Regions from separate parts of the Streptomyces sp. NPDC059010 genome, predicted to be linked through region 1. Evidence: riboswitches for the same ligand, from Rfam matches in the RefSeq annotation. Region 1 holds a riboswitch; each other region holds the start of a gene.
What was found. Region 1 has a riboswitch for cobalamin ahead of ACFWYS_RS19860 (prenyltransferase/squalene oxidase repeat-containing protein). Riboswitches for the same ligand answer to the same signal wherever they lie in the genome.
Positions count from the first base shown of each region.

Region 2: linked by a shared signal. The riboswitch ahead of metE (5-methyltetrahydropteroyltriglutamate--homocysteine S-methyltransferase) and the one ahead of ACFWYS_RS19860 (prenyltransferase/squalene oxidase repeat-containing protein) in region 1 are both predicted to bind cobalamin.
Region 3: linked by a shared signal. The riboswitch ahead of ACFWYS_RS12920 (ribonucleoside-diphosphate reductase subunit alpha) and the one ahead of ACFWYS_RS19860 (prenyltransferase/squalene oxidase repeat-containing protein) in region 1 are both predicted to bind cobalamin.
Region 4: linked by a shared signal. The riboswitch ahead of ACFWYS_RS04165 (CbtB-domain containing protein) and the one ahead of ACFWYS_RS19860 (prenyltransferase/squalene oxidase repeat-containing protein) in region 1 are both predicted to bind cobalamin.

Region 1 covers NZ_JBHYJA010000017.1:26,915-32,058, forward strand. The annotation lists gene ACFWYS_RS19855 (SCO2322 family protein) at 1-267, opposite strand, end outside; gene ACFWYS_RS19860 (prenyltransferase/squalene oxidase repeat-containing protein) at 264-1,472, opposite strand; cobalamin riboswitch at 1,587-1,709, opposite strand; gene ACFWYS_RS19865 (nuclear transport factor 2 family protein) at 1,792-2,232, opposite strand; gene ACFWYS_RS19870 (MBL fold metallo-hydrolase) at 2,286-3,314, opposite strand; gene ACFWYS_RS19875 (aldehyde dehydrogenase) at 3,489-4,946, shown strand; gene ACFWYS_RS19880 (ferredoxin) at 4,963-5,144, shown strand, end outside.
Region 2 covers NZ_JBHYJA010000021.1:120,003-128,238, forward strand. The annotation lists gene metE (5-methyltetrahydropteroyltriglutamate--homocysteine S-methyltransferase) at 1-2,094, opposite strand, end outside; cobalamin riboswitch at 2,251-2,475, opposite strand; gene ACFWYS_RS23700 (3-hydroxybutyryl-CoA dehydrogenase) at 2,474-3,346, opposite strand; gene aceB (malate synthase A) at 3,343-4,896, opposite strand; gene aceA (isocitrate lyase) at 5,018-6,301, opposite strand; gene ACFWYS_RS23715 (short-chain fatty acyl-CoA regulator family protein) at 6,570-8,081, shown strand; gene ACFWYS_RS23720 (APC family permease) at 8,111-8,236, opposite strand, start outside.
Region 3 covers NZ_JBHYJA010000010.1:130,146-138,381, reverse strand. The annotation lists gene ACFWYS_RS12920 (ribonucleoside-diphosphate reductase subunit alpha) at 1-1,280, opposite strand, end outside; cobalamin riboswitch at 1,405-1,562, opposite strand; gene ACFWYS_RS12915 (GNAT family N-acetyltransferase) at 1,598-2,104, opposite strand; gene ACFWYS_RS12910 (ATP-binding protein) at 2,258-5,752, shown strand; gene mctP (monocarboxylate uptake permease MctP) at 5,823-7,421, opposite strand; gene ACFWYS_RS12900 (DUF3311 domain-containing protein) at 7,418-7,684, opposite strand; gene ACFWYS_RS12895 (YbdD/YjiX family protein) at 7,833-8,048, opposite strand; gene ACFWYS_RS12890 (carbon starvation CstA family protein) at 8,002-8,236, opposite strand, start outside.
Region 4 covers NZ_JBHYJA010000003.1:78,629-86,864, reverse strand. The annotation lists gene ACFWYS_RS04185 (hypothetical protein) at 175-468, opposite strand; gene ACFWYS_RS04180 (histidine phosphatase family protein) at 760-1,356, shown strand; gene ACFWYS_RS04175 (hypothetical protein) at 1,405-1,758, opposite strand; gene ACFWYS_RS04170 (CbtA family protein) at 1,968-2,726, opposite strand; gene ACFWYS_RS04165 (CbtB-domain containing protein) at 2,748-2,969, opposite strand; cobalamin riboswitch at 3,006-3,146, opposite strand; gene ACFWYS_RS04160 (acetoacetate--CoA ligase) at 3,394-5,364, opposite strand; gene ACFWYS_RS04155 (bifunctional 3-(3-hydroxy-phenyl)propionate/3-hydroxycinnamic acid hydroxylase) at 5,361-6,920, opposite strand; gene ACFWYS_RS04150 (fumarylacetoacetate hydrolase family protein) at 6,917-7,855, opposite strand; gene ACFWYS_RS04145 (VOC family protein) at 7,894-8,236, opposite strand, start outside.

The DNA.
Region 1 (5,144 bases):
CGGGGTGCGCGCGCAGATCACCTCGAACACGGCGGCGCCCCTCGGCCGTGCCGCGTCCTTGGAGTCCTCGCTCACCGCGAACCGGAAGCCCTGGACGTCGCCGTCGGAGGGGCGGGCGGTGGAGGGGCCCTGGGTGGCGTAGGTCCAGGTGTCGCCGGCGCGGTCCCAGAAGGACCAGTAGCGGTAGCCGGTCGCCTGGGCGGCCTGGGCCGCGCCGGTCAGGAGGACCAGCGCGGCCAGGAGCGTGGCGAGCGTGCGCCGGATCACGGGCGACGGCCCTTGGTGCGGCCGCTCAGCAGGAAGCCGACGCCGATGCCCGCGACCAGGCAGACGCCGACGATCCACCAGACGCCGACGCCGTTGTCGTCGTCCGCCTTCTGCTCGGACGCCTTTGCCGACTCCGCCGCCGTCGTCCGCGGTGCGGGACCCTGTGCGTTGAGCTGCTTGACCAGGTCCGTGCCGCCGAAGTCACGCGGGTCGGCGCCCGCCGCGTCGGCGGCGAGGATCAGCTGGGCGTAGGCGGCGGGGCCGCTCTGCTTCGCCCAGGCCGCGGCGTTCTTCTCCAGCCACTCCAGGGGCTTCTGGGCCGCCGAGGCACCACCCTGTACGGCGAGCGCGACGACCACGTCGGCGGTGTTGCCGTAGTCGGGCTGGTCCTCGGCGCCGGCGAGGGCGGACTTCAGGTGGCCGTCCTTCGCCACGGCGTCCGCCAGGTAGGAGGCGCCGTTGGCCGAAGCCTGCTCCGGAGTGAGGTCAGCCGCGTCGGTGCAGGCGATGTCCTTCTTCTCACCGCCCCGCGGCGATATGCCCATCCCCAGCGCGCCGACGACGGCCGCAGCCGTAGCGTCCGCGTTGGCCGACAGCTTGCCCTTCTTGTCGGGCTGGTAGGCGAAGGCGCCGCCCTTCGCGCACGGCAGGGCGAGCTTCAGCAGAGCGTCGTAGGGTGACTTGCCGTCCTTGCGGATCTCGGCGGGGTCGTCGCCGAAGGCGTGGAGCGCCCCGATCACGACGGACGTCGAGTTGGCGTCGCTGGCTCCGCCAGGTGTGTAGCCCCAGCCGCCGTCCTTGTTCTGCACGGACTTCAGCCAGGTCACCGCCTTCTTGACCTCGGTGTCGCGCTCACCGACCGCGGCCAGGCCCTGGACGGCGACGGCCGTGCTGTTGGTGTCCACCATGGCTTTGGCGTCACACGCCTTGGAAGGGTCGGCGCGGAAGGCCGTGAACGCCCCGTCGGCGCACTGCTGCCCGGCCAGCCAGTCGACCGCCTTGGCGGCCGGCTCCAGCTTCATCCGGTTCTGCGCGATCAGCGCGAGCGACTGGCGCCAGACGCCGTCGTACGTCGGGTCGGTGGTGCCGTACAGCCCGGCCGGGAGCGAGGCGGACGGCGACGGGGTGGCGGCCTGGGCGACCGGGGTCGCGACGCCGATCACGGTGACGGCGGCCAGGACCGCGGCGCTGCGGCGGACGTACATGATCGGCGGGTGCCCTTCCCTAAGGGGAACCGGGCAGCACAGGGAGGACCCCCGGGCGGCTCGGCTCCGTATACCTCGACGGTGCCGCACTCCGGCCCACTGCCGGGGTACGTGAGCCGGTCACGAATCCGTACCGGGCGATCCGGCTTGCCAGTTGCAGGCTCACGGTTGCGGGTCAGCGCCGGTTTTGCACCGGCTTCCCCCTGTACGGGTGTGATGACGACGCCGACACTCTACCCGCCCGTAACCGGCCCCCTGAGGGGCGCCTGTGCGGGCGGGCGGTCGGGCCCGGCGGCGCGACCCCCGCAGCACAGGAGGCTCAGCCGTCGGCCCTCGGGGTGGGGCCGCCGAAGGGGAGGTGGAGGGTCCGCGAGGTGAGCAGCCAGGTGCCGTCCGGCTGTCTGCGGAAGGCGTCCTCGTAGTGGCCGATCTGGACGGGCGGGCCCGCCGGGACGATGCCGCCCTCGTGGCCGTCGACGCGGTAGGTCGTGAAGTACGAGGTCGCGGTCGCCGTGTCCGGGGCCGTGACCGTGACGAGGACGTTGGACATCATGCGGCGGGAGAGCCGGTCGGCGGGGCGGGAGCCGAAGTACGCGCGAAGCGCGTCCCTGCCCTCGACCGACCGATCGCCCTCCGGCCAGGACCAGACGCCGTCCTCGGTGAACAGCTCGGCGACAGAGGCCGGTTCGCCGAGGTCGAGGCGGTGGACGAAGTCGATGATGACGCGCTCACAGGCGCGTTCGGCGAGAAGGAGCTCCATGGGCACGTATTAAACGGCCCCGTACGTCACCTCAAGCCGCCACGGACGTCGCCTCAGACCGCCACGTACGTCACCGGCTCGCTCCCCGTCACCGCCTCCGCCCTCCCCAGCTTCACCAGGCGTCGCAGATGCGCCTCCGCCTCCGCGATCGCGATGTTCCTTGAGGGGTACGGGATTTGGTCCCAGGGGCGGTTCCACTCCATGCGCTCGGCGAGCTGCCAGGGAGTGAGGGGTTCGGCGAGGAGGGTGAGGAGGCCGGTGAGGCGGGACTCGTGGTGGTCCAGCAACTGCCGTACGCGTGACGGCGCGTCGGTGAACGTGTGCTGGTGGGCCGGGAGGACCTCGGCGGGGGACAGGTGGGCGACACGTTCGAGGGAGGCCAGGTAGTCGCCCAGGGGGTCGGTGACGGTCGTGTCGTCGGGGTCCTCGTAGAGGCCGATGTGCGGGGTGATCCCGGGGAGCAGATGGTCGCCGGAGAACAGGCGTCCGTGGCCCGGGAGCCGGGCCGGGTGGTCCTCCTCCAGGTGCAGGCAGACATGGCCGGGCGTGTGACCCGGGGTCCAGATCGCGCGCAGGCGGCGGCCGGGGAGGTCGAGGAGTTCGCCGGGGACGATCTCGCGGTCGGGTGCGGCGGGGGAGAAGCCGGGGAGCGTGCTCGGCCGGCGGGCGGTGCGCAGCGGGGCCACGTGCGCGTCGGGGGCGCCGGCCGCCGTGAGCTTGGCCGCCATGTAGGAGAACCACCGCTCGGGCCGCGTCGTCCGGGTGCGCCGTACGATCGCCGCGTCCGCCGCGTGCATCGCGATCCAGGCGCCGGAGGCCTCGCGCACCTTGCCGGACAGGCCGTGGTGGTCGGGGTGGTGATGGGTGATCACCACGCCGTGGATCTCGGCGGGCGCGGTGCCGCAGGCCGCGAGCCCCTCCGCGAGGGTGTCCCAGGACGCCGGGTCGTCCCAGCCGGTGTCGACGAGCACCGGGCCCCGGTCGGTGTCGACGACGTACACCAGGGTGTGGCCGAGAGGGTTGTCGGGGATGGGGACCCGGATCGACTTCACGCCGCCGCCGTGGTCGTACATCTGCGTCATGGGTTCCCCAATCGCCGCGACACGTTCCGGCCGACCGGATCACTATAACTAGAACAGGTTCCGATGGGAGCCCGAGTCATCTACGTGCGGTCCGTGGACTACTCGGGGCGGAACTGGTATCAGTGCGTAGATCTGATGGATCGTCAGAGTTGCGCTCCGGGGAGGCAGTCGGCCATGACCGAGCTCGTGGAACACGGACAGCTGTTCATCGGCGGGGAGTTGACCGACCCCCTGGGCAAGGACGTCATCGAGGTGATCTCGCCGCACACGGAGGAGGTCATCGGACGCGTCCCGCATGCCTCGTCGGCCGACGTCGACCGGGCGGTGGCGGTGGCGCGCAAGGCGTTCGACGAGGGGCCCTGGCCACGGATGAGCCTCGACGAGCGCATCGAGGTCGTCACCCGCATCAAGGACGGAATCGCCGTACGGCACGAGGAGATCGCCCGCGTGATCTCCTCCGAGAACGGCTCCCCGTACTCCTGGAGCGTCCTCGCCCAGGCCCTCGGCGCGATGATGGTCTGGGACGCGGCGATCACGGTCGCGCGGAACTTCACCTACGAGGAGACCCGCGACGGCGTCCTCGGCAAGATCCTCGTCCGGCGCGAACCGGTCGGCGTCGTGGCGGCCGTGGTCCCCTGGAACGTCCCGCAGTTCGTCGCCGCCGCCAAGCTCGCCCCCGCGCTGCTCACCGGCTGCACGGTCGTGCTCAAGCCGTCGCCCGAGTCACCGCTGGACGCCTATCTCCTCGCCGAGATCGCGAAGGACGCCGGGCTGCCGGAGGGCGTGCTGTCCATCCTTCCCGCGGACCGCGAGGTGAGCGAGTACCTCGTCGGGCACCCGTCGGTCGACAAGGTCTCCTTCACCGGCTCGGTGGCCGCCGGCAAGCGCGTCATGGAGGTCGCCGCCCGCAATCTCACCCGCGTGACACTGGAGTTGGGCGGCAAGTCGGCGGCCGTCGTCCTGCCGGACGCGGACGTCGAGGCGACCGTCGCCGGAGTCGTCCCGGCGGCCTGGATGAACAACGGCCAGGCGTGCGTCGCCCAGACCCGCATCCTGCTCCCGCGCTCCCGCTACGACGAGTTCGCCGAGGCCTTCGCCGCGGCGGCCGGCGCGCTGGTGGTCGGCGACCCGCTGGACCCGGCGACCCAGGTGGGCCCGCTGGTGGCGCAGCGGCAGCAGCGCAGGAACCTCGACTACATCCGGATCGGCCAGGAGGAGGGCGCGAAGATCCTGGTCGGCGGCGGGCGCCCACAGGGGCTGGAGCGGGGCTGGTATGTCGAGCCGACGCTCTTCGGGGACGTCGACAACTCCATGCGGATCGCCCGCGAGGAGATCTTCGGGCCGGTGATCTGCCTCCTCCCCTACGGCGACGAGTCCGAGGCCGTGAAGATCGCCAACGACTCCGACTACGGCCTGAGCGGCAGCGTCTGGACGGCCGACACCGCGCACGGCATCGAGGTCGCGCGCCGGGTCCGTACCGGCACCTACTCGGTGAACACCTTCAGTCTCGACATGCTGGGCCCGTTCGGCGGCTACAAGAACTCGGGCCTGGGGCGGGAGTTCGGCCCCGAGGGCTACGGCGAGTACCTGGAGCACAAGATGATCCACCTCCCGGCGGGCTGGGAGGCGTAGGGGATGGGTGAGCGCAATGGGTGACCGCTGGCATGTCGAGGTCGACCGGTCGGTGTGCATCGGCTCGGCGCAGTGCGTCCACCACGCCCCCGGCGACTTCCGCCTCGACACCGGCCGCCAGTCCCATCCGGCCGCCCCGGAGACCGACGCGAACGAACGGATCCTCGCGGCGGCGGAGAGCTGCCCGGTGGAGGCGAT
Region 2 (8,236 bases), on a different contig from region 1:
CGGGTAGCCGTGCGCGGCGAGTTCCCGGGCGACCTGCATATGGGAGCGGGCGGCCTCCAGGCTGATGACGTCGGCGTCGAGGTCGTCGATGGCCTGGACGACGTCCCCGAACTCGGCGTAGCACATGTGCGTGTGGATCTGCGTGTCCGGGCGGACCCCGCCGGTGCTGAGCCGGAACGCCTCGGTCGCCCACGCCAGATACCCGGCACGGTCGGCGGCGCGCAGCGGCAGGGTCTCCCGCAGGGCCGGTTCGTCGACCTGGATCACCGAAGTCCCGCCCGCCTCAAGGTCGCCCACCTCGTCGCGCAGGGCGAGGGCGACCTGGCGGGCCGTCTCCGCGAGCGGCTGGTCGTCGCGGACGAACGACCAGGCGAGCATGGTGACCGGCCCGGTGAGCATGCCCTTGACCGGACGGGAGGTGAGGGACTGGGCGTACGACGTCCAGCGCACCGTCATCGGTACGGGGCGGGAGATGTCGCCGGCCAGGATCGGCGGACGGACGTAGCGGGTGCCGTAGGACTGGACCCAGCCGTGCTGGGTGGCGAGATAGCCGGTCAGCTGCTCGGCGAAGTACTGGACCATGTCGTTGCGTTCGGCCTCGCCGTGCACCAGGACGTCCAGGCCCGCCTTCTCCTGGAAGGCGATCACCTCATGGATCTCGGCCCTGATGCGGTCCTCGTAGCCCGCCGTGTCGATCCGGCCCGCCCTCAAGTCCGCCCGTGCGGTGCGCAGTTCGCCGGTCTGCGGGAAGGAGCCGATGGTGGTGGTCGGCAGCAGCGGCAGACCGAGGTGGGCCCGCTGGGCCGCGGCCCGCTCGGCGTACGGCCGGGAGCGGCGCGCGTCGGCCTCGGTGACGGCGGCGGCACGCGCCCGGACGTCCGGGTTCCGGGTGACCGGGGAACCCGCGCGGGAGGCCAGGTCGGCGCGGTTGGCGGCGAGTTCGGCGGCGATGGTGTCGGTGCCCTGGGCGAGGCCCTTGGCGAGGGTGACGATCTCCCGCGTCTTCTGCTGGGCGAACGCGAGCCAGCGCAGGATCTGCGGTTCGATGTCCCGCTCGGCGGACGCGTCGAGCGGCACATGCAGCAGGGAGCAGGAGGCCGACACATCGACCCGGTCGGCCAGGCCCAGCAGGGTGCCGAGGGTGGCGAGGGACTTCGACAGGTCGTTGACCCAGATGTTGCGCCCGCTCACGACACCGGCGACCAGGCGCTTGCCGGGCAGTCCGCCGACGGCCGCGAGCGCGTCCAGGTTGGCGGCCGCGGACTCCGTGAAGTCCAGCGCGAGCCCCTCGACCGGCGCCTTCGCCAGCACCGGCAGCGCCTCCCCGAGCCGGTCGAAGTACGAGGCGACCAGCAGCTTCGGCCGGTCGGTGAGAGCGCCGAGGTCGCGGTAGGCGCGTTCGGCGGCGTTGAGTTCGGCCGGGGTGCGGTCCTGGACCAGGGCGGGTTCGTCCAGCTGCACCCACTGGGCGCCGGCCGCGCGCAGGTCGGCGAGGATCTCGGCGTACACCGGCAGCAGCCGGTCGAGCAGGGTGAGCGGCTCGAAGTCGGCGGCCACGCCGGGGGCCGGCTTGGCGAGCAGCAGATAGGTCACCGGGCCGACCAGGACCGGCCGGGCCGTCAGACCGAGGGCCACGGCCTCCTCGAACTCGGCGACCTGCTTGGCGGAGTCGGCCACGAACACTGTCTCGGGGCCCAACTCGGGCACCAGATAGTGGTAGTTGGTGTCGAACCACTTGGTCATCTCCAGCGGCGCCACGTCGCTGGTGCCGCGCGCCATCGCGAAGTACCCGTCGAGCGGGTCGGCGGCGACGGCGTCCCGGTGCCGGTCGGGGACGGCGCCGACCATGACGGTGGTGTCGAGGACGTGGTCGTAGTACGAGAAGTCCCCGGTGGGGACCTCGTCGATGCCGGCCTCGGCCAGCTGCCGCCAGTTGCCGGCTCGCAGGCCGGCCGCGGTGGAGCGGAGCTCGTCGGCGGTGACGCGGCCCTTCCAGTAGCCCTCGATCGCCTTCTTCAGTTCCCGGTTCGGGCCCTGCCGGGGGTAGCCGTACACGGTGGTCCGTGCTGCCGCGGCTGCGGACTCGGTGGTCACGGAGATCTCCTTCGCGAGATGAATCCCTGAGATCCCGGCGACGGGGGACGAGAGCGCGAAGGGGTGACGGAACCGGACGGCAACGGCCCCTGGCCGCCCGTTCGGTATGCACGCCGACCCGCCCTCGGGGTCACCGGGATGTCCGCGCGCGGAATCGTCCGCGCACGGGCAGTTGGCAGGTCTTCGGACTCGCGGGCACGTCCTCATCACCCGAGGACACCTACTGGCCGTCGCTTCCCAGGCCCGGTACGTCGGACCCAGTGCGTATGACGGCGGTCGTTCCCGCTCACCGCTGCGGGGCAGTCCCGGATTCCCACCGGGTTCCCTCTTACGACGCATCCCGCCTGGCGGACGGGGCGAACCAGCTGCACCGGCAACCCTAGATGCCGGTGCCGTACATGTGAAACCCTCGCCCGGTCTTACGGCCCAGCAGTCCCGCCTCGACCATCCGCTGGAGCAGCGGGGGAGGGGCGTACAGGGGTTCCCTGAACTCGTCGTACAGCGACTCGGCGATCGAGGCGACCGTGTCGAGGCCGATCAGGTCCGCCAGCCTCAGCGGGCCCATGGGGTGGGCGCAGCCCAGCTCCATGCCGGCGTCGATGTCGGCCGCGGTGGCGAACCCGGACTCCGCCATGCGGATCGCGGCCAGCAGGTAGGGCACGAGCAGCGCGTTGACGACGAAACCGGCGCGGTCCCGGGAGCGGACGACCGTCTTGCCGAGCACCCCGGTGGCGAACTCCTCGACCGCGGCGGCCGTCTCCGGAGCGGTGTGCAGGGAGGTGACGACCTCGACCAGCGGCAGCACGGGCACCGGGTTGAAGAAGTGCAGTCCCACCACGCGGTCGGCGCGGCCGGTGGCCATGGCGAGGCGCATCACGGGCAGGGAGGAGGTGTTGGTCGCGAAGACCGCCGCCGGATCCGCCACGATCTTGTCGAGCGCGGTGAACACCTCCACCTTGGCGTCGGCGTTCTCGACGACGGCCTCGATGACGAGCTGCCGATCCGCCAGGTCTTCCGGACAGCCGGTGAAGACCAGCCGCGTCAGCGCGCCCTGTGCTTCGGCCTCCGTCAACTTGCCCCGCCTGGTGGCCCGTTCCAACGAGGCGGCCACGCGCTCCCGGGCGGCCCGGGCCGCGACGGCGTCGGCCTCGCACACCACGGTGTCCAGCCCGGCCCGGGCACAGACCTCCGCGATCCCGGCCCCCATCTGCCCGCCGCCTACCACGCCGACGCGCCTGAAGTCCCCGCTCATGCCCCCTCCTCCACTCGTCGCACGAGGTGCTGCGTGTACGCGTCCGGGGTGAAGAACAGCGGCAACTCACCCGCCATCGCGGTGCGTTCGAAGAGCGCGCGAATCTCGTCCAACGGCGCCCACGGATCCTCCGCACCCAGCGAAACCAGCTCCTCTTCGAGCAGCCGTACCACCGTCTCCCGCTCGACCACCCGGTGCCGCAGCCACTGCCAGATCTGCACCCGGGCGATCTCCGCGCTCGCCGCGTCCTCCATCAGCCCGTACAGCGCGACGGCACCCCGCCCACGCAGCCAGGCGGCGAAGTACCGCAGCGCCACGGCGACATTGGCTCGCACACCCTCGGCGCTCGGCGGCCCGCCGGTCCGGCGCACCGACAGCAGCTCGGCCGCCGTCACCTCGACCTCGTCACGCGTACGGTCGATCTGGTGGGGCCGGTCCCCGAGGACCCCGTCGAACACCTCCCGGCACAGCTCCACCAGCCCGGGATGCGCGACCCCGGATCCGTCGAAGCCGTCCTCCGCCTCCCGCTCCTTGTCCAGCCGCACCTTGGCGACCGCCGCCTCGTGAGCGGCCGGATCCTTGCCCGGCACCTGGGCGGCCATACCACCGACGGCATGCGCGCCCCGCTTGTGACAGGTACGCACGAGGAGTTCGGTGTACGCCCGCAGGAAGGGCGCCGTCATCGTGACCTGCCCGCGCTCCGGGAGCAGGAAGTCGGTGCGGTGGCCGAAGGTCTTGATCAGGCTGAAGAGATAGTCCCAACGGCCCGCGTTGAGGCCGGAGGAGTGCTCACGCAGCTCGTAGAGGATCTCCTCCATCTCGAAGGCGGCGGTGATCGTCTCGATGAGCACGGTGGCGCGGACCGTGCCGCGCGGGATGCCGAGGAGTTCCTGCGCGGTGACGAAGATGTCGTTCCACAGACGGGCCTCGTACCGGTTCTCCAGCTTCGGCAGGCAGAAGTACGGCCCGTGACCGGCGTCGATCTGACGCCGCGCACCGTGGAAGAAGTACAGCCCGAAGTCCACGAGAGCGGCGGGCACGGGCCGGCCGTCGAACTCCAGATGCTCCTCATCGAGATGCCAGCCCCGCGGCCGGACCACGATGGTGGTGGCGGGCTGCTCGCGATTCTCGATGGCGTCGATCAACGTGAGCTGGCCGTCGATGACGTTGTCCCAGGTGGGGGCGGTGGCATCCGCGAAGTCCGCCATCCACACATCGGCCCCGGAATTGAGCGCGTCGACGGCCGTCCGGCGATCCGGCGGCCCGGCGATCTCCACGCGCCGGTCGGCCAGCCCAGGGGCGGGCGGTGCGACACGCCAGCTGGGATCGGCGCGGATGCCGGAGGTGACCATGGGGAAGTCGAGCGGCGAGCCAGAGCCAAGGCGCAGCGCCTGCCGACGCCGTTCCTTGAGAAGTTCCAGTCGGCGTTCCCCGAAGGCCCCGACCAGCCGGCCGACGAAGTCCAGGGCGGCCGGGGTGAGGACCTCGTCGTGCCGGTGACCGGGAGCGGCGAGCACGCGCAGCCAGTGTGTAAGTGCGGTTGCGGACATGGGGATTCTCCTGAAAAGGGCTGAGGGACCGCGCCCCTCAAAGGGGCGCGGGGCTGTGCTGATATGCGGCTCCGCCGCGCGGGCGCGACCAGCCACAACCGGCCCGCAGCCCGCCCACGACCTAGTGGAACTGCTCCTCCTCGGTCGACCCGGCCAGAGCCGTGGTCGAAGAAGCCGGATTGACAGCAGTCGAAACCAGATCGAAATACCCCGTACCAACCTCCCGCTGATGCCTGACGGCAGTGAACCCATGCTGCTGCGCGGCGAACTCCCGCTCCTGCAGCTCGACATACGCGGTCATACCGTGCTCGGCGTACCCCCGGGCCAGGTCGAACATCCCGTGGTTGAGCGAGTGGAACCCGGCCAGCGTGATGAACTGGAACCGGTACCCCATCGCCCCCAACTCCCGCTGGAACTTGGCGATCTGGTCGTCGTCCAGCGCCGCCTTCCAGTTGAAGGACGGCGAGCAGTTGTACGCCAGCATCTGGTCCGGGTACCGGGCATGGATCGCCTCGGCGAACTCCCGCGCCTGCGCGAGATCCGGCGTACCGGTCTCCACCCAGATCAGGTCGGCGTACGGCGCGTAGGCGAGCCCGCGTGCGATGACCGGCGCCATCCCGTTGCGCACCCGGTAGAACCCCTCCGCCGTCCGCTCCCCGGTCACGAACTCGGCGTCCCGCTCGTCGACGTCACTGGTCAGCAGACTGGCCGCGAGCGCATCCGTACGCGCGACGATGAGCGTCGGCACACCGGCGATGTCGGCGGCCAGCCGGGCCGCGTTCAGGGTGCGGATGTGCTGCGAGGTCGGTACCAGGACCTTGCCGCCGAGGTGGCCGCACTTCTTCTCGGAGGCGAGCTGGTCCTCGTAGTGGATACCGGCGGCCCCCGCCGCGATCATCGCCTTGGTCAGCTCGAACGCGTTGAGCGGGCCGCCGAACCCGGCCTCCGCGTCGGCGACGATCGGCGCGAGCCAGTCGGTCGTGTCCTCGCCGCCCTCCGCGGTGGCGATCTGGTCGGCGCGCAGCAGCGCGTTGTTGATCCGGCGGACCACCTGCGGCACCGAGTTGGCCGGGTACAGGCTCTGGTCGGGGTAGGTGTGCCCGGCCAGGTTGGCGTCGGCGGCGACCTGCCAGCCGGACAGGTAGATGGCCTGGAGTCCGGCCTTGACCTGCTGGACTGCCTGGCCGCCGGTGAGCGCGCCCAGCGCGTGGACGTAGTCGCGCTCGTGCAGCTGCCGCCACAGCCGCTCGGCGCCGCGCCGGGCCAGGGTGTGCTCCTCACGGACGCTGCCGGAGAGCCGTACCACGTCCTCGGCGGTGTAGGTGCGCTCGATGCCCTGCCAGCGCGGGTCGGTGGCCCAGCGCCGCGCGAGTTCCCCGGCCGCCTGCGTGCTCGCCTCTGCCATGACTGTCACCGTCTCCTCGGTCTGTGCTGAGTGCCAATCCGTGTGCCTGGACAGGCAGGGATTGGCACTGCGTGTCTCGTGCTGAGTGCGAACCAGTGCAACTCGCTGGCCGCACCGACGACTTTGGCACTGGCACTGAGTGCCAACAACCGTGGACCGTTGCCAACTTCTGCGAATCTTCCGGCCCTCGTCTGCCAACTTTGCGAAGGGAGGCGGCGGGTGCTCCTCGCGTACGCTGCCCCTGTCCGCACACGGAGGAGGGGCCGAAGTGAGCAAGACCTACGCGGGCGCGCGGCTGCGGCGGCTGCGCGAGGAACGCCGGATGAGCCAGGCCGAACTCGCCCGCGCCCTGGACATCTCCCCGAGCTATCTGAACCAGATGGAGCACGACTCCCGTCCGCTCACCGTGCCCGTGCTGCTGCGGCTGACCGAGACGTTCGGGCTCGACCCGGGCTTCTTCTCCGAACGTGACACGACCCGGCTGGTGGCCGACCTGCGCGAGGCGCTGGCCGGGGAGATCGCCGAGTCCCGGGTCTCCTCGTCCGACCTCGCCGAACTGGCCTCGCGCATGCCGGCGGTGGCGCAGGTGCTGGTCGGACTGGGCCGCCGCAACCAGGCGCTGTCCGAGCGGCTCGCGGACGGGCGCGACACCGGCCACGCGGCGCCGCACTCACCGCACGAGGAGATCCGGGACTTCTTCTACCGCCGCCAGAACTACCTGCACGAGACCGACCTCGCGGCCGAGCACCTCGCCGCCCAGATCGGCATCCGGCCCGGAGAGGTCATCGGCACCCTCGCGGCGAGACTGACCGACGCCCACGGAGTCCGCCTGACCACCGAAGCCGGAGACCGTCCGAACCCCCAATACACCGGCGGTCGACCGCACCCCCATGACACCGGCAGTCGACCGCACTTTCACGACACCGGCAGTCGTCCGCACCCCCACGACACCGACAACCGGCTCCACCACTACGACGCGACGACCCGCACCCTCCACCTCTCCGGCCGCCTCCGCCCCGGCCAGCGCGCCTTCCGGATGGCGACCCAGCTGGCCCTCCTCGAATACGGCGACGACCTGGACCGCCGGGCCGCCGAGGACTTCGAACCCGGCTCGCCCGCCCATGCCCTGGCCCGGATCGGCGTCGCCCACTACTTCGCCGCCGCGCTGATCCTGCCGTACACCGCCTTCCACGCGGCGGCCGAGGAGGTGCGCTACGACATCGAGCGGCTCACCGACCGCTACGGCCTCGGCTACGAGACCGTCTGCCACCGCCTGAGCACCCTCCAACGGCCTCGGCTGCGCGGGGTGCCCTTCTCCTTCGTCCGGGTGGACCGGGCCGGGAACATGTCCAAGCGGCAGTCGGCCAGCGGGTTCCACTTCTCCCGGGCGGGCGGCACCTGCCCGCTGTGGAACGTCTACGAGGCGTTCGCCGCGCCCGGCCGGATCCATGTCCAGATCGCCGAAATGCCGGACGGCCAGCGGTACTTGTGGGCCGCCCGGGTGGTCACCCGGCACCGCGGCGGCTGGGGCGAGCCGGGGCGGACGTACGCCATCGGCCTTGGCTGCGAGATCCGCCATGCCCATCGGCTCGTCTACTCCGACGGCCTCGACCTCGCCAACACCGCCGCGGCCACCCCGATCGGCATGGGCTGTCGCGTCTGCGAGCGCCTCGACTGCCCCCAGCGGGCCGCGCCGCCGCTCGGGCGCCGGCTGCGGATCGACCAGAACAGCAGCACGTTCGTGCCTTATCCGGTCGAGAGCGGGGACGGAGCCGGCTGATCAGGGCCGGCCGAGAGTGACCGGCATCGTCAGTGCTCCCTGTCGCCGTGGACGAGATCGGGGTCGACCACCTCCGGGCGTTCCGCCCAGTAGGCGGGGGCCGTCAGACGCCACACGACCATGAGGATCACACCCGCGAGGGTGATGCCGATGCC
Region 3 (8,236 bases), on a different contig from region 1:
GTCTGGTTGGCGGTGCGGTTGGCGGCGTCCTTGAAGGTCATCCAGCCGTTGCCGGTCTGCGCGAGCGTGCGCATCATGCGGCCGTACAGGTCACGGGCCGGGATGGTCTTCTTCGCGAGCCCGGCGGCCTCGGCCTTCCGGTACGCCGCGTCGAACTCCTCGCCCCACAGGTCGACCAGCTCGGGCACGTCCGACGGGGAGAACAGGCTCCACAGCTCGTCGGCGTTGACCCGGCGCATGAACTCGTCCGGGATCCAGTGCGCGAGGTTCAGGTTGTGCGTACGCCGGGCGTCCTCGCCGGTGTTGTCCCGCAGCTCCAGGAACTCCTCGATGTCGGAGTGCCAGGTCTCCAGGTAGACCGCGGCGGCCCCCTTGCGCCGGCCGCCCTGGTTCACCGCGGCCACGGAGGCGTCGAGGGTCTTCAGGAACGGGACGATGCCGTTGGAGTGCCCGTTGGTGCCCCGGATCAGCGAACCCCGGGAGCGGATACGGGAGTACGACAGCCCGATGCCGCCGGCGTGCTTGGAGAGGCGGGCGACCTGGTGGTAGCGGTCGTAGATGGAGTCCAGCTCGTCCAGGGGGGAGTCCAGGAGGTAGCAGGATGACATCTGGGGGTGCCGGGTGCCGGAGTTGAAGAGGGTGGGGGAGGAGGGGAGGTAGTCGAGGCGGCTCATGAGCCCGTAGAGCGCGGCGACTTCGTCCACCGACCGGGTCGTGTCGTCCTCGGCGAGGCCCGCGGCGACGCGCAGCATGAAGTGCTGGGGCGTCTCGATCACCTTGCGGGTGAGGGGGTGCCGCAGAAGGTACCGGCTGTGCAGGGTGCGCAGGCCGAAGTAGCCGAAGCGGTCGTCGGCGGCCGTGTCCACCAGGGTGTCCAGACGGGCCGCGTGCAGACGCGCGAACTCGGCGGTGCGGTCGGCGATGAGACCCTCGCGGTGGCCGACCGCGACCGACTCGGTGAAGGACGTCACACCCTGCGAGGCGGCCTCGGCGGCGATGGAGATGGTCAGCAGCCTGGCCGCCAGCCTGCTGTAGGCGGGGTCCTCGGAGATGAGACCGGCGGCCGCCTCGGTGGCCAGCTCGCGCAGCTCCGCCTCGTCCGCGCGGGCGGACCGGCCGCGCAGCGCGGCGGCGGCGACCCGGCCGGCGTCGGCGTCGGGGAGGTCGGCGGTCAGCTCGGTGAGGATCCGCAGCAGCGCGGTTCCCGGGGCGTCCTCGTCGGGGGCGACGGCAGGGACGGTCGGGGCGGCTGAGGCCGGGTCTGCTGGCGCGATGGTCACGTGGGGGCTCTCCCTCGCTCGGCACGGGGGCCTTGCGGAGGGCAGGCGGCAGCACACGAGCGCACGGGGCGTCGCGTCCACCGGCCCATTCCACGAGGCCCGGACGTCAGGGCGCACCGGCCGGGTGGCCGGGCGCGCTGTCGGCAGGTCCTCGGACTGACTCCTGTGCAGGGCGTTGCTGAGAACAGACATGCACAAGTACACCGTTGCGGGACAGTTCCGGATTCGCACCGGATTCCCCTGCGACGACAGCGAGGACGAGCATACATCTTGTGCTCACCCGCCACGCCACCCCCAGATGTTGTGTCGCGCTGGTTTCAGAGCGTCAACTCATAGGTGAGGAGAGTGATGTCGTCCAGCTGCGGGACGGGGTTCCAGTCGCGGCCGGGTGTGCGAACGAAGCCCAGACGTTCGTAGATGCGGTGCGCGCCGTGCATGGTGCGCTGGGTCGACAGGACGATACGTACACAGCCCTCCGTGGCCCTCGCCCGGTCGACGCAGGCGCGCACCAGGGCCTCTCCGGCGCCGCGCCCGCGAGCCGTGTGGTCGACGGCGAGCATCCGGATCTCGGCCTCGCCGGGGCCGGCTATGTCGGCCATGGGCCCACCGCTCGGCACGAAGGTCACGCCGCCCAGCAGCCGGCCGTTCTCGACGGCCACCAGCACCTCGGCGGCGGCCGCGCGCCTCGCCACGTCCTTCAGCTCGCCGAGGTACTCGTCGCTCTCGCCGAAGTCGAGGAGACCGTCCTGGAGATAGGCCCGGGCGGTGATGTCGCCGAGGGCGTCGTACTCGCCGGGTTCCGCCTGCCGGATCACGAGGTCCATGGCCCCGAGTCTGCCGGACGGGCAGTACCGCGGGCCTGGGGTTTTCGCCGGGGCCGCCGGGTTGCGGGGCGCCTCGGGAGTGCTTCCATGGAGGTAGGTGCCGACGCCCGTGGTCCCTCCGTTTCGAGAGCCCCTCTCGGAAGGAGACGCACGATGACGATCCATCGGGAGGCCCGACGCGGCACCACCCGCCCCAGGAAATGGCGCCGTTGGATCTCCTACACCAACGTCACCCGGGTCGTCTGGATCGTGGCCGCCCTCGCGCTGGTGGCCTGGGTCGCGGAGGGCGTGTACATCCTGATCACACAGGACACGACCGGCTTCGAACAGTGGCGGAGGAGGAACGCGGGCTTCGAGACCGTCATGCGCTTCGTCGGCCCGGTGCTCACCGCGTCGATCGCCGCCACCCTGTTTCTGTTCTGGTGGTACCGCTGGACCAAGCGGCGCTACCTCGCGAAGGCCCGCGACGACCCGCGCGGGCTGGTGCTCACCGCCGGGTCGGACACCGCCGAGATCGTGGGCCGGGAGGAGATCGCCCAGGTCATCGCCGAGCGGCTGCGGGAGCGCGACACCCGCCGGCCCTATCTGCTGGTCGGCGGGGTCGGCGTGGGCAAGACCGCCGTACTGGTACGGCTCACCGAACTGCTGGCCGAGCAGAACGCCGTGCCCGTGCCGATCCGGCTGCGGGACGCGACCGACGGAAGCGACCTGAACTTCGAACGCATGGCGAGGGAGCGGTTCGCCGAGGAGGCGCCCCGGGGCATCCTCGCCCGCGGCAAGACCGAGCGGGTCTGGCAGCAACTGCTCGCCGACGACAAGCCGGTCGTCATCGCCGACGGACTGGAGGAGGCCCTGCTCGGCGACGGCCTCCAGCAGAACCGGGACAACATCATCCGGCGGGCCATCGAGCGCGCCCACGAGGAGAAGCTGCCCCTCGTCATCGCCTCCCGGCCGCACAGCCCGCTGGAGAGCACCTCCGCCGCGATCGTGGAGCTGGAGCCGCTCGGCGAGGAGGAGGCCCTGCGCTTCGTCCAGGCACGCGTCCCGGAGACGGACGAGCGCCGGGTGGACTGGATCGTGGAGACGGCCGAGGTCACCGAGTCGCCCGTCTACCTCCAGATCGCCCGTGAACTGCACCGCCACGGAGCCCTGGAGCACGACCGGCCGGACAACGATCCGCAGCACATGAACACCCGCAGCAGGGACCGCGGCACGCTGCGGCTGTGGCTGCTGGAGACCTGGGACGAGGCGCTGTGCGAGGGGCGGCTGCGCGAGGGCGTCGCGCTGTCCCCGCAGGCACGCCGCGACACCCTCGAAGTGGTCTCCGCCCTGGCCTGCGTCGGACTGCTCCAGGACAACCTGGAGGTCGGCTTCGGGGAACTGCTCGACACCGACGTCCACCCGGGCCCGGCCCGGCGCGCACAGGCCCGGGCCGAGCACCTGTGGGCCGGCCGGCGGGGCTTCGACCGGTACGGCAGACGCGGGAACGACTTCTCCGAGTGGCACCGCCAGCAGATCTGGGACGTGCTCCGCGAACGGCTCGGCGACGAGGAGCGCAAGCGGCTGCACGGGGGCAACATGGACCAGTGCCGCGCCGCCCTCGCCCGCTTCGCCAGCAACGCGGACAAGCTGGGACTGGTGGAGGGCTTCGAGCGGCGGGTCCGCTTCCCGCACAGCATCATCCAGGCCTACTTCGGCTACCGCGTCCTGAACCACCTCGGCGAGCGGGGTGCCGGAGAGCTCGTCGAGCACTCGCTGCAGCCGCCCGGACCCAGCCGTGAACTGCTGATCGCGCTGGTGCTGTTGTCCCGTCGCAAGGCGTCGGAGCGCAGGACTCCCGGGGGCGGGGTCCGGGCCGAGGCGAAGAAGGAGATCGAGGAGCTGGTCCGCCGGTCACCCGTGCGGGGCCACACCCTGGCCCACCGGCTCTGCCGGGCCGCGAACCGACGTACCGACGACCCGAAGGCCCTCGATCTGTACTCGGCCGCCGTGGAGATCGAGAGCGCGGAGGAGGAGCCGAGGCTGCTCGGCGCCATCGTCGGCCGGGTGCGTACGAGCTGGGCCGGTTTCCGGGGCGACCGGCGCACCCTTGAGGACGCGAAACTGAGGCTGCTCAAGCAACTCGGCGCCGCGCTGCGGAGGGTCTCGCACCGGATCGACTCCACCCCGCTTTACGACCAGCTCTTCGAGATCGGCATCCAGGACCCCTCCTACTCCATCCGGCTCGCCGCCGCCCAGGAGTTCGGCACCGGCGGCAACGCGGCGTTCGCCGTGATCCGCGGGCGGGTCGGACTGAACACCGATCCCGTGCGGGAGTACGACGACCGGCTCGGCGAGCTGAAGGCCTGGAAGCAGAAGGAGTACGCGAAGTGGGCCGAGCGCATGGGCCGGGCGAGGGTCACCGGCGCGCCGTCACGGGCCACCGCCGACCGGATCGACCGGCTCCAGCAGGACCGGCGCGAGGTCAACCAGGAGTACCGGAGGAAACGGGTCGCTCTGTCCCGGGAGTTCGTGATGCGGGCCTGGATGATCCCCATGCTGCTGGGCTCCGTCGACGACGCCCACCGTGACGAGGCCCGCGAACGCCTCACCCTGTGGCTGCAGCACCTCGACCCGAAGGCCACCGGCGGCGTCCCCGACCTGCCGCTCGCCCTGGAGGCCGCACTGGCCCAGGGCTTCAAGTACGCGGCCAACCGGCGCAAACGGCATCCGCAGGTCTACCCGGGCGGTCGCGCCGATCTGATCCGGCAGGCCGAGACCGTGCTCCAGCAGTCCCGCTGCTGGTACTCGCAGCTCGTCCTGTTGCAGGCCCTGTGCCTGTGGGAGCTCCCGGACAGCGTGGGTGTCCACGAGCGGGACCCGCACGAGGTGGCGGGCCGGGACGGCCGCGACGGCGCGCACGAGCGGTCCCGGAAGCTGGGCGGGACGACCGCCGTACAGACCGTGGAGCGCTGGCTGTCGATGGCCGGCACCGTCAACAGGGCGCCCGGCTCTCCCGGCGCCGACGGCGACTCGCGCCGGCCGGCCCTGCACCCCTTCGTCGCCGCGGCGGGCGACCTGGTGACCCTCGCGCTGGAGACCGGGCAGCCCGAACGCTTCCTGTGGATCGACGAGAAGGGCGTCGCCGACAACATCGGTGCACGCACCGGCAACCCCGAGGGATACCGCAAGCACAGCCTGTGGATCCCGCCCTCGGTCGGCTGGAGCACCCTCGACGCACGCGCCCAACGCCTGGTCGCCGATGTGCTGGTGATGCTGAACCTCATCGAACGGGACGGGCACCCGGACGAGGTCGAGGAACGGATGGCCCGCGCCGAGTGGCCCGGGATGCCGCTCCCGCCGTGCATCCGCAGCGACCGCGGCCCGCTCCGCCCCGACCTGCGGGCCGGCGTCTCGGACCCGCCCACACCGGGCGCCACCTGCCTGCCCGACTGCAAGTTCCAGCTCTGCCCGTATCCGCCCCGGGGCTGCGTACCGCGCGGGGAGATCCGCGAGCCGTTCTGCCGCCAGCAACAGGCCCTGCTGCCCGGCCGCGTACGCCGCCACCTGCCCGCGATGCTGCGCGGCGGGACCGCGCGCTGGGTCAGCATGCGCGCCCGGGAACTCGACGACTTCTGGCACGAGATGGCCGGACGCACACGCAACTAGTGCGGTACGCCCGGCCGGTGAGCGGGTGGATCGGCTCGACGCGATGAAACAGATGAACCAGTGCGGTGAACTAGTGGGCGGCCACCGGAAGTTCCGTCTTCACTCCCGGGTCGCCCGCGTCCGCCGTGTAGTCCTCGGGCTTCGTCTCGTCGACGCCCTCGGGAGCCTTCAGCGCCTTGAGGACGAAGGTCAGGACCACGGTGACCACCACGTTGAGCACGAACGCCGTGAGGCCGATGTAGCCGATCTCCCCGATGCCCGGGATCTCCTTCGCCGAGCCGCCGAAGTGCTTCTGCGTCGGGGAGGCGACGCCGTACGCGGCGACCGTGCCGTAGACCATGCCGACGGCCCAGCCGGCCAGCAGTGCCCAGCGGTGGAACCAGCGGGTGAACAGGCCGCCGACCAGCGCCGGGAAGGTCTGCAGGATCCAGATGCCGCCCAGCAGCTGGAAGTTGATGGCGACCGTCTTGTCCATGGTGAGGACGAAGACCAGGGCGCCCACCTTCACCAGCAGCGAGACCAGCTTGGAGATCTTGGTCTCCTGCTCGGGTGTCGCGTCGGGCTTGATGAAGTCCTTGTAGATGTTGCGGGTGAAGAGGTTCGCCGCCGCGATGGACATGATGGCCGCCGGGACGAGCGCGCCGATGCCGATCGCCGCGAAGGCGACGCCGGCGAACCAGGCCGGGAACATGTCCTCGAAGAGCTGCGGGATCGCCAGCTGGGGGTTGGTGGCCTCGACTCCGGCCGCGATCGCCATGAAGCCCAGCAGGGCCAACAGGCCCAGCATCAGGGAGTACAACGGCAGGATCGTGGTGTTGCGGCGGATCACCTCACGGCTGCGCGAGGACAGCGTCGCCGTGATCGAGTGCGGGTACATGAAGAGCGCGAGCGCGGAGCCCAACGCCAGCGTGGCGTACGTCCACTGGCCCGCCTCCGGCGGGACCAGACCGCCCGCGCCGGCCTTCGTGTACTTCTCGCTCGCCGCGGTGAAGATCTCGTCGAACCCGCCCAGCTTGATCGGGATGTAGATGATCGCCACCGCGATGACGACGTAGATCAGCGTGTCCTTGACGAACGCGATCAGCGCGGGGGCGCGCAGACCCGAGGAGTAGGTGTACGCCGCGAGCACGCCGAAGGCGATGAGGAGGGGGAGGTCCTTGACGAACCAGTTGGTGTTCTCGCCGCCGCCCACACCCATCACGTCCAGCACCGCCTGGATGCCGACGAGCTGGAGCGCGATGTACGGCATGGTCGCCAGCAGGCCGGTGACGGCCACGGCCAGCGACAGCCCCTTCGAGCCGAACCGCCCCCGCACGAAGTCCGAGGTCGTCACATAGCCGTGCTTGTGGGACACCGACCACAGCCGGGGCAGGAAGGTGAAGATCAGCGGGTAGACGAGGATCGTGTACGGCACCGCGAAGAAGCCCGCCGCGCCGGCCGCGTAGATCGCCGCCGGGACCGCCACGAAGGTGTACGCCGTGTACAGGTCGCCGCCGAGCAGGAACCAGGTGACCCAGGTGCCGAACGACCGGCCGCCCAGGCCCCATTCGTCGAGGCTGTGCTCGTTCTCGGCCTTGCGCCAGCGCGCGGCCAGGAAGCCCATGGCCGTGACGGCCAGGAAGAAGAAGATGAAGATGCCGAGTGCTACGCCGTTCACGCCGTCGTTCATTCCGCCGCACCGCCCTTCTGTGCGGCGCGGGCGCGCTGGTCACGCTGCCACAGCTTGTACGCGACCATCGTCAGCAGCGTGGAGATGAGGACCCACAGCATCTGGTACCAGTAGAAGAACGGGATGCCGCCGAGCGCCGGATCGGTCTTGGCGTACGAACCGACCCACAGCATCGCCACGAAGGGCGCCACCAGACAGAGCGCGATGACGACTCGCACGGGTGTCACCACCGGCCCTCTGTTCACTTCCGAGGCATCTGACATCTGACGACTCCGTCCCCTCACTGATCACCTGAAACGCGCAGGCAATGTAGGTGACGGTGCAGCGAATGCGGAAGCCCTTGTCCGCATATCGGATGTGGAGGATTGGTGTGTACGGCAGCCGCGTGGCAGCCGTATGGCGGCCGTGCCTTCAGCAGCAGCGGAACCCCTGCCGTGGATCGGCTTCCTGACGGTCCGTCCGCATCCGTTCGAAGTCGCGCCGGGAGGGCACGTTCGCGTCCGGGTGGTCACGGCGCACATGCGCGACATAACGGTCGTACGCCGACTCGTCGGTCAGCTCGCGCACATACCAGCGCACGCTACCGAGGACCCGTCGAAGACCGAGTACCGGCCGAAACGACCGCACGGTGTTCCTCCTCCTTCTCCGCCTTCGTCGGGAACAGCCCGGCCGGGGCGGTGATCCTCGACTCGACGTACGGCGCCTCGCTGAGCGTGGACAGGGCCGGGCGGCGGATGTGCCGGACGCAGACGCGGGCCGCGTCGGCGATCACGACGACGATCAGGAGCGCGAGAACCGCCGTGAGGACGCCGTCC
Region 4 (8,236 bases), on a different contig from region 1:
GTCAACCCGGCGGCATCCACATCGTCCCGCGGCCGGTCAGTACGGCTCGCGGGACGCCGGTGCGGTGCCGCCAGCGGGACCCCATGGGCCGTGTGTCACGGCCCGTACTCCACCGGCAGGTCTCGCCTTGTGGCACCGGTCCGCGCCGAGCGGCCCCCCGTTCGGGCAGTCGCCTCAGAGGGCGCTGCTGCTGCACCCCATGGACGAGCCCAGGTGCGTGCCGTCCTGCCCACCGGCGTTGCCCTCACCGTTGAGCGCGTTGCCCAGCGCACCGTTGAGGACGCCGACCTGGCCGAGGACGTCGACGTTCAGGTCGTGCGACTTGCAGTTGGAGCTCTGCAGGACACTGACCTGGTCCCCGCCTTTGCCGCCGCCGTCGAGACCCTGGGCGTTGGCCGTGCCGGCGCCCAGCAGTCCGACGCTGCCGAGGGCGACGGCCAGGACGGCAGCCTTGCGAAGCTTGTGCATGTCTTTCTCCGATGGAGTGAGGTGGGTGCGATCCGTGAGGGATCCGCTTCGTACAGTGATGAGAGGGTAATTGGAAAAGTCGCAATATATCCCTCTGCCACGCCGACGGCTCGCGATCTTGCTCCACTCAGATGAACGGCAGGGCCGACGCGGACGGTGGGCGGCTCGGCGAGCAACTGCCCCCGCGCTTCGACATGGTGGTACGAGAAGGTCACCGAAGCGGGTGCCGAGCAGCGCCAACTACGCACCGGGCACCCTCTCCACCCGACCACCGGCAGAAAGATGAGCCAGATGACCAGCCGCGTCACCTTCGTCTCCCCCGCGATGAACCCCTCGCTGCGTCGGCCCCGTTTCGACGACGGGGCGACCTCGCTCGACGACATCGGCATGACGCACGCGCGCGCGGCGGCCGGGGTGCTGCCACCCACCGCTCTGGTGGTCAGGTCGCCCAGCGTGCGCTGCCGGGAGACCGCCGAGGCACTGGAACTCGGTGCGGGCGAGCCGAGTGTGGAGCTCGCCGGGCTGGACGTCGGCCGTTGGCGGGGCCTTTCCCTTGACGAGGTCGGCGGCGCCGAGCCGGCGGCGGTCGGTCAGTGGCTCGCCGACCCCGCGTCCGCGCCGCACGGCGGGGAGTCGGTGCGGGACCTGTGCCTGCGGGTCGGGCGGTGGCTGGACGGCGCGGCACGGAGGGAGGGCCGTACCGTCGCCGTCGTGGAGCCCGACGTCGTACGGGCCGTGGTGGTGCATGTGTTGGACGCACCGGCGGCGGCCTTCTGGCGGGTCGACGTGCCGCCGTTGACGGCGACGGCGATCAGCGGACGGTCCGGCCGCTGGAACCTCGGGCTGGGACGGCCGTTGCACGCGCGGGCGGCCGGCGACGACGGGTGACGGCGGGAAAGTACGTGAGCGTGCGGCGCTCAGGAAGGAATCAGGCTCTCAGGCGCTCGGATCGCGATGACGGCGCAACAGCGCCGCGATGGCGCACCGCAGACAGCCCGGGTCCGCGTTCGTCTCCCCCGGCACTTCGGCGGCGCGGCACGCACCGGAGCAGTCCGCCGACGGTCTCCCGGTCGGCGCACCGGGGCCCGCCTCCGGAGCGGCGACCAGGGTCTCCAACTCCCTCAGCAGTTCCTCGGTGCGCCTCGCCTGCTGGGCGAGCACCCGCACCCGGGCGCTCTGGCCGCCGATCTGCCGTCGGCTCGCTAGGAGTTGCCGGTACTCCTCCGGCGTCAGGGCGACGGCCTCACGGCCGCCCAGGGTGATACGGCGGGGCTGGGGGTGCTTGGCCACGGGGCTCCTCCGCTGTGCTGGCCTCGGCCGTCCCCGTCCCGTCGGTGTGGTCGCTGTCCCGTCGGTGTGGTCGCTCGGATCGTCGGGTCATGTCCTGGCCGGGGTCGGTCGGATGTCCGAAGAACGCGAGAGGGCCCCCGGACGGTTCCGCGGGCCCTCGCGCATCGCGCATGGTCACGTCCAGATCGGCTGGGGGCGTCGCGTCCTGATCAGCCGGGGGCGGCCACCGTCGAAGACGACGCCGCGGCGGCCGGCCTGGGGTTCAGCAGCCGCTCGGCCAACTCGCCGAAGACGAGCCCGAACCCTGCCCACAGGGTGACCTGCATGGCCAGCGCGGAGAGCCGGAACCGCCACAGCACCGTGGCCGGGAAGTCCGCGGGCACCTCATTGACGGCCGGCAGGAACGCGTACGCCACTCCGATCACCAGCGCGAACGCGACGACCGCTCCCACGCTCGCCCACCAGTTCCCGAACCGCGGGGCGAGCCGCTTGCCCAGGATGGTCGCGGCGATCGCGAGGAGCACGCTCAGCACCATCATCAGGAAGTACAGCGTGGTCCGCTTGCCGATGGTGTCCGGGTCACCGACGGCCGGCGGGTTGGCCGGGTACTTCAGGAACGGCACGACATAGACGGCGAGCAACGCGCAGCCGGACAGCAGCAACGCGGTGGCCCGCGGGGTGAACCGGCCGACACGGCCGAGGGCGAAGCAGTAGACGAGAGCGGCGATACCGCCGAAGGCGACCCCGTAGATCAGCACACCGGTGGCCAGGCCGGCGGTGGACTGAAGACTCCGGGAGACGAGTTCGACCTCGTGCTCGTGCGCGGGAGCGTGCGCCTCCTCGAAGCCGATCGCCTTGCCGACGCTCGGTTCACCGAGGAAGTAGGCGGCGACCAGCGCGAGCACACCCGCGCCGAGCCCTGCCAGCATGCCCCGCACCAGCAGGTTTCTTACGATTGCGGAGTTCATGAGGGTGGTGGCTCCGCGGCGTCAGTGGCAGGGGAACCCGAGCAGATGGCGGGCGTCGTGCACCCACTCGTGGACGTCCTCGCCGGAGACGACGGCGGTGGCGCCCTGCTCTGCGCCGACGAAGTACAGCAGGACCAGCATCAGGATGCCGAAGAAGACCGCCCACGGGACGATCGCGCCGATCGGCAGCTTGGCGGGGAGAGCGGGAGTGGTGGCGGTCGGCTGAGCGACATGCTGGGCCATGGCAAGGCCTCCTTAAGGGAGTTCGCGTCCCATCTCGGTGGTGCACATGACGACGGCTACGGGTCTGACTCGCCGCCCCGTTCCAAGGGGCCGGCACACAGTGGCGCGACCGTGCCGGATTCCCACCGGCTTCCGTTCTGCCGTCGTCGATATCGAGCCGACACTACTCTTCGACCGGTACATGCCCAATGCCCCACGGACCGACCACCCTCCGCTCTCACCCAACCCTTACCTGCGCCGCCCTCCGCAATCACCGCCCAACCGGGCACCGGCTCGGTCGACATCACCCGCCTCACGGTGCATCCGCAACGTGGGCCCCTCTCGCCACGCCGCATCCGCCCTGTGCGCGTACGGACCACGCCTCCAGGCCCAAATGTTCGGCGCCGTAGAACTCAACCCTGTGCCCGACCCGCCTGGAGGTGTTTCAGCCCTGCCTCCTGCGGCTGCGCCGTTCTGCTCCCAGTTGGGCGTAGTAGTCGATGAGGTCGGGCTCGTCCACGGCGGCGGGGTTGACGACCTGCTCGACCGGGGCGCCCTGGAGAAGCCGTTTCACCGGGAGCTCCAGCTTCTTGCCGGTGCGTGTGTGCGGGACGGCCGGGACGGCGAGGATCTCGTCGGGGACGTGGCGGGGCGAGGCGCCGGTGCGGATCGCATCGCGAATGCGGTCGCGCAAGGCGTCGTCTACTTCGATGCCGGCCGCCGGGACGACGAACAGCGGCATCCAGTAGCCGCCGTCCGGCTCCTCCATGCCGATGACCAGGGCTTCCGTGATCTCGGGGAGGCGTTCGACGACGTCGTGGATGTCGGCGCTGCCGAGGCGTACGCCGTTGCGGTTCAGCGTCGAGTCGGAGCGGCCGTGGACGATCACCGAACCGTGGCCCGTCACGGTGATCCAGTCGCCGTGCCGCCACACACCGGGGTACACCGAGAAGTAGGCGTCGTGGTACCTGCCGCCGTCGGGGTCGTTCCAGAAGTACAGCGGCATCGACGGCATGGGACGGGTCACCACCAGCTCACCCACCTGGTCCACGACCGGGAGGCCCCCGGCGTCGTACGCGGCCAGCGCCACGCCGAGGTTGGGTGCGGACAGCTCCCCCGCCCAGACCGGGGTGGTGGGTGCCGAACCCGCGAAGCCGGACACGACGTCGGTGCCGCCGCTGGTGGAGGCGAGCAGGACCTCGGTGCCGACATGGTCGCGGACCCAAGGGTAGGCGGAGTCGGGGAGCGTGGAGCCGGTGCAGCCGACCGCGCGGATCGACGCCAGGTCGTGTACGGCGGGCTCGACGCCGAACTTGGCCATGCCGAGCAGGTATTGCGGGCTGGTGCCGAAGAGCGTGACCCGGTGGCGGGCGGCCAGGTCCCACAGGATGTCCGGCTGGGTGAGCGGGGCCGGGCTGCCGTCGTAGGTGCAGGTGGTGGCGCCGGTGAGGAGGGTGGAGGCGACCAGGTTCCACATCATCCAGTGGGTGGTGGTGTACCAGAGGAGGCGGTCGCCGGGGCCGAGGTCGGAGTGCAGGCCGAGGGTCTTGAGGTGCTCCAGAAGGACGCCGCCGTGGCCGTGGACGATGCCCTTGGGCAGGCCGGTGGTGCCGGAGGAGAAGACGACCCACAGGGGGTGGTCGAACGGCACCGGCACACAGGCGAGTTCCTCGGAACGGGTCGCCGCGTCCTCCCACGGGAGCACCAGGGAGGGGTAGTTCGTGGAAAGGGCCCCCGGGAGGCCGACGTGGTCGACCAGGACGGTCGCCTTCAAGGTGGGCAGCGCGCCCGCCAGTTCGCGTGCGGCCTCGCGGCGGTCGTGGGTGGTGCCGTTGAAGAGGTAGCCGTCGGCGGCGATCAGCACGGTGGGTTCGAGCTGGCGGAAGCGGTCGGCGGCCGCCTTGGGGGCGTAGTCCTGCCCGCACACCGACCACACGGCGCCAAGACTCGCGGCGGCCAGGAACGCGACGATCGCGTGCGGGGTGTTGGGCAGATAGCCGACCACACGGTCGCCCTGCCCGACGCCCAGTTCGCGCAGGGTCGCCGCGACCGAGGCGACCTGGGCTCGCAGCCGCTCCCCGGTCACCTCGTATCCGGCACCGGTCTCGTCCAGCGCGATGACCGCGACGTCGTCGCCCGCGAGACCGCGCAGGGCGTGGTGGGCGTAGTTGAGGGTGGCGCCGGGGAACCAGCGGGCGCCGGGCATCCGCTCCTCGGCGAGCACGCTCTCGTACGGGGTCGCCGCCTCGATGTCGAAGTACTCCCAGACCGCGCCCCAGAACCCTTCGAGGTCGGTGACGGACCAGCGGTGCAGAGCGGCGTAGTCGTCGGCGTCGATGCCCTGGCGCCGGGCGAAGTCCGCGATGCGGCTGCTTGCGGCCGACTCCGGGTCGGGGGTCCAGAAGGGCGTGCTCATCGTTCGTTGCTCCTCAACAGGGCTTCGGTCGGGGACTGTTCGTGGCGGCGCCGGGTCGTGCACAGCAGCGGCGCCCAGGCGTCGGTGGCGGTGAAGTCGTCGCCGCCCGACGGGACGACGTCCAGGACGACGCGGTCCGGTCGCAGCAGGACGGCGTCCGCGCGGCCGGTCCGCAGCCACGTGGCGATGGCCTCCCCCGCGTCGTCCACGACCCGGGCACCGATCGCGTCGGCGAGGGCACGCGCGGCCGGCGGGAGCGGCACCGTGGTCACTACGGCGAAGGAGTCTCCGAGCAGGTCGTCGAGGCGCGTGGGCCGGCCGGTGACGGTCAGCCAGGGTTGTGGGCAGTGGGTGCCGCCGAGCCGGCTGCGGCGGGTCAGCGGTCCCGGTCGCAGGGCACGACTGAGGTTGCGGGTGGCGGCGCCCGTCACACCGGGGATGCGGCAGGCCGCGCTCACGGCCTGCCGGCGCAGGGCGGCGGCGCGGTCCTGGCCTCCGGTCATGGCCCAGCCCGTGGCGACGGCGAGTCGGATGACATGGCGGGCGTGCGGCTTGCGTTCGCTCTCGTAGGTTGCCAACAGCCTTTCATCAGCGCCCTGTTGGAGGACTCGGGCCAGTTTCCAGGTCAGGTTGTGGGCGTCGCGCAGGCCCGCGCACAGCCCCTGTCCCACGAACGGAGGGGTGAGATGTGCGGCGTCCCCGAGCAGGAACACCCGGCCGCGGCGCCAGCGGTCGGCGATGCGGGCGCGGAAGGTGTACTGCGCCTGCCGGAGGACGTGGAAGTCGGCGCCGTACGAGAGGTCGGCCCACGGCGCGACCAGCTCGCGCAGCCGTTCGTGGTCCACGGGTCCGCCGTCCCGCAGCCGGAACTCCCAGCGGTAGCGGTCCTCGCCGATCCGCATGAAGGTGGCGGGGCGGTGCGGGTCACAGACCTGGTCCACGCCCTCCCAGCAGCGGACGGGCAGGCTGGTGCGGACGTCGACGACGGTCCAGTGCTCCTCGAAGCGCAGGTCCTCCCACACCGCGCCGATGGCCTGGCGGGCAAGGCTGTTGGCGCCGTCGCAGCCGAGGACGTAGTCGGCGTCGGCCAGGTGCTCGCCGTCCTCGTCACGGTAGGTCACGCGCACCGGTCCGGCGCCGTCCTGTTGCAGGGACTCGACCTCCGCTCCGCTCCGCAGTTCGCACTCCGGGTACCGGGCCAGCTCGGCGCGCAGCAGGCGTTCCAGCTCGGGCTGGTCGAACATGCTGGTCTGCGGGAAGCCGTGGTGACCGTGCGGGGAGCGTCGGAACTCGGCGATCACCCGGTGCCGGGCATCCAGCAGCCGCAACCCGCGCGCGGGGCGGGAGATCGCGGCGAACCGGTCTGCCACACCCGCGGCCTGGAGGATGCGGCAGACCTCGTCGTCGGTCGCGACGGCACGCGGGAGGGGGTAGACGTCCCGGTGCCGTTCGAGGACGAGCGTCCGGATGCCGCGCCGGGCCAGCAGCAGTGCGGCGGTCACGCCCACGGGCCCGGCGCCGACGATCAGCACGGGCACCCGGGACGGGGTGCTCATCGCGCGTCCGTGACCGGCGTGCGCTGCTCACCGAGATCGATCCGCCCGTCCGCGGTGGCGATGGTGACGCCGACGACATCGCCCTGGTGCAGGTAGCGCGGGTTCTTGGCCTGGGCCTTGAAGAACGCCTTCCACTTGACGGCGGGCGGCAGCAGCGAGCCGATCTTCTCGACGGCCTTGGGCGGGGCCTGCAGGGCCGTGCCGCCGGGGGTACCGGTGAGCAGCAGGTCGCCGGGATCCAGGGTCTGGAAGCGAGCCAGCAGGGTCAGTGCCTCGGCCGGGCGGACGATCATGTCGGCAAGGGTGCGGTCCTGGCGCAGGTCGCCGTTGACGCTCAACTTCAGGCGCAGGTTCAGGAGATGGGCGAAGTCCTCCGGGTCGAGGAGGGTCAGGTACGGGCCGGTCGGCGTGAAGGTCGGGTAGGACTTGCTCTCGTAGAACTGCGTCTTGGTCAGCTGGACGTCTCGCGCGCTGATGTCGTTGGTGATGACGAGCCCGGCGACATACGTCGGCAGGTCCCGCTCCTCGACGACGGTGCCGACGGGCAGGGGCGCCCCCATGACGAGGCCCAACTCCACCTCGTAGTCGAGGAACTTCACGTGTCCCGGGCGCACGATCGCCTCGCCGGGGCCGCTGACGGAGCCGGACGCCTTGCGGAAGAAGGCGGGCGGGATGTCGCCGGTGAAGCCCGACTCACGGGCGTGGCTGCGGTAGTTGACCATCTGGCACACCACCCGGCAGGGCGTGGTGACCGGGGACAGGGCCACCAGGTCGGCGACCGGCGTGCCGGGATCGTCGCTCGCGGCGGCCTCCCGGACAGCCGGGCGGTCGGCCAGCAGCTCGGCGGTGGTCACGGCCTTCGTCTCGATGCGGACGGCGCGCGTGTCGCGCACCACCCACCAGCCGTCGCCGGTACGCAGGACGTTGGTACTCATGTCAGTGCCTTCTTCAGAGGTGCGGGGGAGAAGTTCGGTCAGGAGTTCGCGGCCTTCAGCAGGCCGAACAGGCGCGCCGGATCCATCTCGTTGTCGCCGCGCAGGGCCTCGATGACGTCACGGACGCGTTGCGGGGAGGGACTGGCGCCGAGGAAGTCGCGGGTGGCCGGCGGGCCCCATTGGGCGAGGCCGCTGGTCGACATGGGCGCCCAGCCGGGTTCGAGGTCGCAGGAGAACAAGTCGCCGTCGGCGAAGTGCTCCAGCATGAAGTGGTCGGGGTCGCGCCAGTAGTCGAAGAGCTGGCTGCCCTGGATGTGCCGCCCGATGCCCCAACTGCGCTTGTATCCACGTTCCTTGAGGTACTCGCCGCCGGCGGCGATG